One region of the Chryseobacterium sp. 3008163 genome, then DNA from elsewhere that is predicted to be linked to it. Evidence: riboswitches for the same ligand, from Rfam matches in the RefSeq annotation. Region 1 holds a riboswitch; the other holds the start of a gene.

The links. A riboswitch is a leader RNA that binds a small molecule or an ion and turns the genes downstream of it on or off. The one in region 1 is predicted to bind S-adenosylmethionine.
Region 2: linked by a shared signal. The riboswitch ahead of EAG08_RS09160 (SusC/RagA family TonB-linked outer membrane protein) and the one ahead of EAG08_RS23130 (alpha/beta fold hydrolase) in region 1 are both predicted to bind S-adenosylmethionine.

The regions. Positions count from the first base shown of each region.
Region 1 covers NZ_CP033070.1:1,877,513-1,881,950, reverse strand. Annotated here, with positions in the region: gene EAG08_RS08465 (MGH1-like glycoside hydrolase domain-containing protein) at 1-1,231, opposite strand, end outside; SAM riboswitch class I at 1,419-1,531, shown strand; gene EAG08_RS23130 (alpha/beta fold hydrolase) at 1,593-2,531, shown strand; gene EAG08_RS23125 (ACT domain-containing protein) at 2,583-4,127, shown strand; gene EAG08_RS08455 (O-succinylhomoserine sulfhydrylase) at 4,167-4,438, shown strand, end outside.
Region 2 covers NZ_CP033070.1:2,018,842-2,023,279, forward strand. Annotated here, with positions in the region: gene EAG08_RS09160 (SusC/RagA family TonB-linked outer membrane protein) at 1-1,862, opposite strand, end outside; SAM riboswitch class I at 1,946-2,042, opposite strand; gene EAG08_RS09165 (type II 3-dehydroquinate dehydratase) at 2,286-2,693, shown strand; gene pckA (phosphoenolpyruvate carboxykinase (ATP)) at 2,821-4,437, opposite strand.

The DNA.
Region 1 (4,438 bases):
ATTTATCGGGCATTGAGATGATGTCTTTATTGTGAAGATGTTCCCACTCGGTATTTCTCACATAATGATTAAAATCTCTCGGAGCTTCGTGATTTGGGTCACCCTTCAGCCACTTTCCTACATTGTAATGGTAAAATTGTTTATTCCAAAGAAGTCCTGCAAAGGCTTGTCGCTGCACATTTCTTTCGTCTTCGTTCGGAACATCCTGCTGAATTTCTTCGTAAAATTCATTTGCTTCCGAAAGTCTTGCATTAAAAATACTTTCAAAATCATAAAATGGATTATCTAAATCATTTGAAGACAACCGGAATTCAAAAACTTCATACTCTCCAGCTTTTATGTTTTCTTCTATAATAAATGATGCTTTGGAGCCCTTCTTTTCAGGATTAATTGTGTTTTTTTGATGAATTACAAAATCGTTGATTCCGTCTTTATAATAGGCATTCTCAACTTCCGGACTTCCGTAAAGTTTTGAATTATTAGTTTCATTATCACAAAATACCCGCTGGGCATTTCTGTTTTTAGAATAAAACTTTTTTAAAGTAATGCTGTCGTGATTGATGTTGATGCATCCTTCATGAGAATCTTCCAGCTGTCCTTGATATTCATTATAACCCCATTTCCAGTTGTTTCTGTACCACGCAGTCGGTAAAACGACAATCGGTGCATCTTGATTACTTCGATTACAAACCGTAACTCGTACCAGAATGTCATCAATATTCCCTTTGCAATATTCAATAAAAATATCAAAGTATTCATCCTTATCGAAGATTCCGGTGTCTATGATTTCATACTCGGGTTCATTCTTGCTTCGTCTTCCGTTTTCAGCGACTAAATCTTCGTAAGGAAATTTATTGATGGGATATTTGTACACCATTTTCATATAGCTATGAGTGGGTGTGTTATCTAAATAGTAGAAAATTTCTTTGATGTCTTCACCATGATTTCCCTGAGGATTGCTCAGTCCGAAAAATCGTTCTTTTATTCTTTCGTCATTCTTATTCCAAAATGAGAGCGCAAAACAAAAAAGCTGTTTGGTATCTGAGATTCCGGCAATACCCTCTTCGCCCCAGCGATAAGCATAACTTTCGGCATTGTTGTGATTGGCAAAGCGCCACGCATCACCGTTTGGGCTGTAGTCTTCGCGTACATTTCCCCACTGTCTGTTGCTTACGTAAGGTCCCCAATTCAACCAGTTTTTATCCTTTAGTCTTTGCTTCTCAACACTCATATAACATCATTTTTCATTGCTAAGGTAGATTTTTTGACAAAAAAAACCAATTTTTTTAAGCTTAATAATTCTTAACATCCTTCTGAAATGCTTTTAATGAAGGGATTTTTAACGATAAATAAAATTTATTTATTTTTTTAAGAGAAATGTATTATCTTTGCACCATTCGTTCATTTACATATTGAAAATGTTATCAAGAAAGGTTGAGGGATAGACCCTGTGAAACCTTAGCAACCCTTTGCGCAAGCGAAGAAGGTGCTACGTTCTACCAAATAAAATTTTATTTTGGACAGATAACTTACTGAAGTTCTTTTCAGCCATTTCTCATGGCATTTTCAAATTTATTTTAAATAATATAAAATTGAAAACAGAACTGCAACATATTAATTTTTTGTATCAAACCAATTCCCAAAAGGAATATCATATCTCATTAAGCTATCAGCTTTTTGGGAAAGACTTGTTTTCTGCACCCATTATTTTGATCAATCATGCTTTAACCGGAAACTCAAATGTATCCGGAGAAAAAGGTTGGTGGAAGCAGTTGATTGGTGAAAATCAGGTTATTGATACAAATAAATATACAGTTCTCTGTTTCAATATCCCCGGAAACGGATATGATGATTTTTTTATTGATGAATATTCAGATTTCACCCCTTCAGACATTGCTAATATATTTCTGCAAGGTCTTGAGACTTTAAATATTAAAAACGTATACGCCATTATCGGAGGTTCGCTCGGAGGTGGAATCGGTTGGGAAATGCTTGCTAAAAAGCCAAATCTGGCAGAAATTTTTATTCCTATTGCCTGCGATTCTAAAACTCATGATTGGTTGCACGCTCAATGTCTGGTTCAGCAATTTTTATTAAACGGAAATGATGAGCCACTTCAGAAAGCCAGAATTCATGCGATGTTGTGTTACAGAACACCTCAATCTTTAAATGAAAGATTTCAAAATAAATTTAATCAGGAAAAACGAAAGTTAGAATCTGAAGACTGGTTGAATTATCACGGTAAATCTCTTGCCGAAAGATTTAGTTTAAAATCTTATCAATTGATGAATCATTTACTCATGAACATTAATGCAAACGATAAAGATTTAGGTAAAATCAAAGCACGAATGCACATGATCTCTGTAGATACCGACTTATTTTTCCCGGCTTCTGAAATCCGAATGTGTTTTAAAAAGCTGAAAACTGAAAAAGAGGATGTCTTCTATCACGAGATCAAATCAATTCATGGGCACGACGCCTTTTTAATGGAATACGAACAATTAAATTATATCATAAAAAATATTTTGTAGAAATGGAACTCTGTGGAATTCCATCACGCAAAAACAAATAAATAAGTAGAGATGAATAAGACTAATGCAAACGAAATAAAATTTTTAAAAAACAGATCAATCATCAAATTTGAAGGAGCAGACTTCTTAGGAGAAATCGGGATTGACGGTAGGGTTTTTAAAGCGCTTACTTTGGCGCGAATCAGTGTAGGAGTAATTTCTCAGCAAGCCGTTGAGAACGGACTTTCGATTCTTGTACACGAAGACGATTCTGAGAAAGCGGTTAATTGTCTGATTGACGAATTTGCTGCTGAAAGAAAATCGGGAAAGGTTTCACAAATTTATAGCATTAACAATGTTTCTGTCATTGGTTTTGTGGCAGATGATCTGAATAAAATACTTTCTGAGCTGGCGAGGAACAATGTTTTCCCGTTGCTTTTAAACCAAAATTCAAGCGAGAAGCGCATCAATATTGTTGTAACTTCTTCACAGGATGAGAAAAGTAAAAATATCATTGAATCGGAAATTTTCAAAAAACCAAAAACGGTTCACTTAGCAATCATTGGTCATGGAAATGTTGGAAAGACTTTAATTGAGCAGGTTTTACATTCTTCAGAAGAAATTAAAAGAAGAAAAAATATACACTTGAAAGTTGTGGCAGTTGCTAACTCCAGAAAAATTGCTTTTAATAAAAAAGGGTTTGATAATACATGGAGCGATGAGGTTTTTGCAGCCGAAAAAACTTCAAATGTTGACGAGTTAATTAATTTCTCAAAAGAAAACCAACTTGAAAATCTTATCGTTGTTGATAATACGGCGAGTGTTGATTTTGTGAAAAACTATCAGGCTTTGGCAGAAAATGGTTTTGATTTGGTTTCGTCAAATAAAATTTTCAACACACTTCCGATTGAAGAATATCGTAAACTAAGATATACGTTGAATAAAAACAATAAAAAATATCTTTACGAAACCAATGTAGGTGCAGGTTTACCTTTGATTGATACAATTAAACTTCTACACCTATCCGGTGAAAATATCACAAGGATTAAAGGCGTTTTCTCGGGAACATTGAGTTACGTGTTCAATAATTTTTCTTTAAGAAACGACAAGTTTTCAACAATCGTAAATGAAGCTTTAGAAAAAGGTTTCACTGAACCAGATCCAAGAGAAGATTTATCAGGAAATGATGTTGCAAGAAAACTATTGATTTTGGCGAGAGAATTAGATTTAATTAATGAATTTACGGACATCAATATTCAGAATTTGGTACCTGAAGCTTTGCTTTCGGTTTCAAAACAGGAATTTCTATCAAGATTAGAAGAGTTGGATGATGAGTACGATCAAATCAAGAACAGTCAGGAGTCGAATCATGTTCTAAGATACGTTGGTGATTTGCATGGAGATTTACAGAAAGAAAAAGGTGAACTAGATGTAAAACTAATTTCTGTGCCGGCAACTTCCGCTTTAGGACAGTTAAAAGGTTCAGATTCAATTTTTGAAATTTACACCGAAAGTTATGGTGAAAATCCGATCGTCATCATGGGAGCCGGGGCGGGAGCAAAAGTTACTGCGAGAGGAGTTTTTGGTGATATTTTACGACTGAGCGAAGCAAAATAAGACCCGAGAGACAAGATTTAAGAACCAAGATATAAAAAAATGAGCCAAGATAAACGAACAACTGAAAACCATCAACCATCAAACAATTTTGAAACTTTAGCCATAAGAACTCAAACCGAGAGATCTCAGTTTGATGAGCATTCTACACCTTTGTATCTTACTTCAAGCTTTGTTTTTGAAGATGCAGAAGATATGAGAGCGAGTTTTGCCGAAGAAAAATCAAAAAATCTGTACAGTCGATTTTCAAATCCTAATGTTACAGAATTTACGGATAAGATCGTGAAGATGGAAGGTGCAGAAGCAGGTTATGC
Region 2 (4,438 bases), 140 kb from region 1:
TACGCATAATACGTGCTCAATTTGTCATTTCCCTGTCCTCCATAACTTGCACGAAGAGTCAGCTGATCGAATATATTTAAATCTTTAATGAAATCTTCATTCGAAGCCCTCCAAGAACCACCGACTGACCAGAACGTCCCCCATCTGTTTTCAGGAGAAAATCTTGAAGAACCATCTGCCCTTACCGATCCGGAAACGAAATATTTATTTTTAAAATCATATTCCACTTTTCCCAAGAAACTTAACAAGCCTAATTTATCGCTGTTTCCACTGAATCCACCCAACAAAGCTGCCGCATCCGGCTCGTAATAATAGGGAAGTGAAAATTGGCTTCTGTTTCCAGAGATGGTTTGAAATTCGTAATGATAAAATTCCTGACCCGCCAAAATATTAAAGTGATGCTGGTTGAATTTTTTATCAAAAGTCAGAATATTACTGGTCGTATAAGACAGCGTTCTTGAGTTTGTTTTTGTTACTGAACCACCGATCTCACTTCCCTGCCCAATCAAAGGATTTGAATAAAAGTGACCGTTGTAATTCACCAAATCAACAGAAAAACTAGATTTAAATTTCAATTCTGGTAAAAAAGTAAAGTCTAAAAACCCTTTTCCTGAAAAGTTATCTTCTCTGTTTTCATTTTTATCTAAAGGCAACGTCGCTGCTGCATTTTGATTCTGTAAAGCACTTGTTGGACGGTATTTTCCAAAGTCATAAATGTAATTTCCATTGGCATCTAATCTGTGGCTTCCATCTACATTTCTTTCGTAATAAGGATAAAACGAAGGGATGACTCTTGCCGCATTAATGATATTATCCGTCCTAGAATCTGATGAAGGCGGCGCTTCCTGAAGACTGTTGGTATAACTTAAATTAGCTCCTACGTTCAACCATTTTTTGACTTCAGAATTAATTTTCAGTCTTGTGCTGTATTTCGTAAAACCTGAACCAATGGCAATTCCTTTATCATCGAGATAACCTAAAGAGAAATAATAATTGCTTTTTTCACTGCCACCACTGAAATCCAGATCAACCTGACTTCTTGCGGCTACTCTTTGAAGAATATCTCTCCAGTCGTCATTCCATAAAGCATTTGCACCAGACAAAAGCTTCCCGTCTGTTCCGACCGGTTTTGCAAAATTTGAACCATAAGGATTGATCCCTAAAGCTGGTACTAAATTATCACTTGCCATCTGTGCCGCCTGCTGTGAAGAGACCTGACTCGATTTATACCCATTTCTCAAAGCTTCCCAATACAGCTGAAAATACTGATCGGTATTCACCTGCTCATAATCTTTAACCGCTCTACTAGAAAATCCCTGACTGATATTAAAGTTGACCTTTGCCTCACCTTTTTTACCGGATTTTGTGGTGACAATAATCACTCCGTTGGCCGCTCTTGATCCGTATAGTGAACTTGCTGTAGCATCTTTCAAAACACTGATGGATTCAATATCATTCGGACTTATAGAGTTGATGTTTCCGTCAAAAGGAATTCCGTCAACCACAAACAAAGGATTGCTGGAAGCACTTACCGAGCCAATCCCACGAATACGGATAGAAGCTGTGGCTCCTGGTTGTCCCGAAGAACTCACCGCCTGAAGTCCAGGAACCTGGCCTTCCAAAGCTTTGGTAATATTGGTTACCGGTCTGTTATTTATTTTTTCGCTGGAAATTGTTGCCACAGAACCTGTGTAACTTGTTTTTTTCGCTTTACCGTAAGCGACCACTACGACTTCATCTATTTCCTGTTCGCGTAGTGAATCTTTTTTTGTTTCCTGCCCATGTAGATTGATAATTCCTAAGAAAAATACAGCAACGGGAGGAATCCAAATTTTAGAATTAATTAAATTTTTGTTAATCATAATCCATTTTATTTATCAATTATTAAAAAATAACCCTTTGCAGAAAAGACGGCAAAAGGCATCGATAAATACGATTAACCAATTGCTTATTTTTCCTTTAAAGGCTGAATTTAACACCTTGCGCAGAGCAGGTTGTTAAGACTTCACAGGGTCAGTTCCCTCCATCTTTCTTTATAAGCCGATCGAAATATGAGTGCAAATCTAAAAACAATTAGTCTACAAAACAAGTAGACTTTTAAGTTTCAAATTATTATTTAATGAAAATTAACTTAATATATTCTTAAAAAACACTAAAATAGAGCGTTACAAAAAATATTAAATTATAGAATATGATAAATATCATTAAAAATAATGTAATTCGAAAAAAATGATTTAAAATGGAAAAGCTTTCTACTTATTGAAAAAACTTTTTAAATTTATCCTATGAAAGTTTTAATCATCAACGGCCCGAATCTGAATCTTCTAGGCACAAGAGAACCTGAAATCTATGGAAGCATTTCCATGGAAGATTATTTAGAAAAACTAAAGTCTGAGTTCACTTCTCACGAACTGCATTATTATCAGTCAAACATTGAAGGCGAACTAATTAACAGACTTCAGAAAGGTGATTTTGATGCGGTTGTGATTAATCCGGGAGCTTTCACACATTATTCTTATGCAATTGCGGATTGTTTAAAAAATATTCAGAAACTGAAAGTGGAAGTTCACATCAGTAATATTTACAAAAGAGAAGAATTTAGGCAGAAATCTGTAACGGCAGCTTGTACGGATGCAGTTTTGTCTGGTTTTGGGATGGAGGGATATCGACTGGCGATTTTGAGTTTAAAATAGTTCCTCACGGATTGCACAGATTTTCACAGATAAATGTGTGAATTTTGCTCTCGCAGATCAAACTGATTATACCGATTTTTCTTTAAAATAAAAAAGCCTCATCAATCGATGAGGCTTCTCACTATTTCTAAATGGTCTGTTCCTGCAATTGAGGACCAGAGGCAATCAGCTTTTTGGCTTCGTCATTACCGCAGTACTGCTCGAAGTTCTTAATATATTTTGCAGCAAGATCTTTTGCTTTTTCTTCCCATTCTGCAACATCATTGTATGTATCTCTCGGATCTAAAATACCTTCAGAAACATTCGGCAATGAAGTTGGAATTTCTAAATTCATTACAGGGATTGTAGTTTTCTCAGCATTTTCAATTGATCCGTCGATAATTGCATCAATAATTGCTCTTGTATCTTTTAGAGAAATTCTTTTTCCTGTTCCGTTCCAACCTGTGTTCACTAAATAAGCTTTTGCTCCGTGCTCTTTCATTTTACCAATCAATGTTTTAGAATACATAGTTGGGTGCAATGTTAAGAATGCTTCACCAAATGCCGGAGAGAAAGATGGTTCCGGTTCTGTAATTCCTCTCTCTGTTCCAGCTAATTTTGAAGTATAACCGCAAAGGAAATGATATTGAGCCTGGTTTTCATCTAAAATAGAAACCGGAGGCAAAACTCCGAAAGCATCAGCCGAAAGATAAACAATCTTGCTTGCGTGACCTGCTTTAGAAGGTAAAACGATTTTATTAATATGATAAATCGGATAAGAAACTCTCGTATTTTCTGTGATTGAACCGTCTTTGTAATCAGCAACTCCATCATTAACCACAACATTTTCTAGAAGCGCGTCTCTTTTAATCGCTCTGAAAATATCCGGTTCTTTTTCTGCTGACAAATCGATTACTTTAGCATAACATCCACCTTCATAGTTGAAAACTCCGTTGTTATCCCAACCGTGCTCATCGTCACCAATTAAATATCTTTTAGGATCTGCAGACAAAGTTGTTTTTCCTGTTCCCGAAAGTCCGAAGAATAACGCTACATCTCCTTCTTCACCAACGTTAGCAGAACAGTGCATCGATGCCATACCTTTTAACGGAAGGTAATAATTCATCATCGCAAACATTCCTTTTTTCATTTCTCCGCCGTACCAAGTTCCACCAATAATCTGAAGCTTTTCTGTAAGGTTGAACATCACAAAATTTTCAGAATTCAATTCCTGCTCTTCCCAATTTGGGTTGGTAGTTTTTGAACCATTAATTACTGTGAAATCTGGTTCTCCGTAGTTTTCTAAATCGTAATGAGATGGACGGATGAACATATTTGTAACGAAATGCGCCTGCCACGCAACTTCAACGATAAATCTTACTTTTAGTCTTGTATCTTCATTAGTCCCGCAAAATGTATCGACAACATAGATTTTTTTGGCACCAGAAAGTTGATTTAAAACTAAATCTTTACAAGATTCGAAAATTTCGGGTGTTGTAGGAAGGTTTACTTTACCGTCCCAGAAAATAGTATCTTTCGTAACATCATCCTGAACAATGTATCTGTCCTTCGGCGAGCGTCCAGTGAAAATACCTGTCTGTACAGATACCGCACCCGATTCTGTAAGCTCAGCTTTTTCAAACCCCTGATTTTCAGGTGCCATTTCCGCTTGATATAACTCTTCGTACGAAGGATTATAAGTTAATTCATACTCTCCTTTAATCCCTAATTTTTGTAAATCCTGGATGATTTTAGCGTTTTTCATT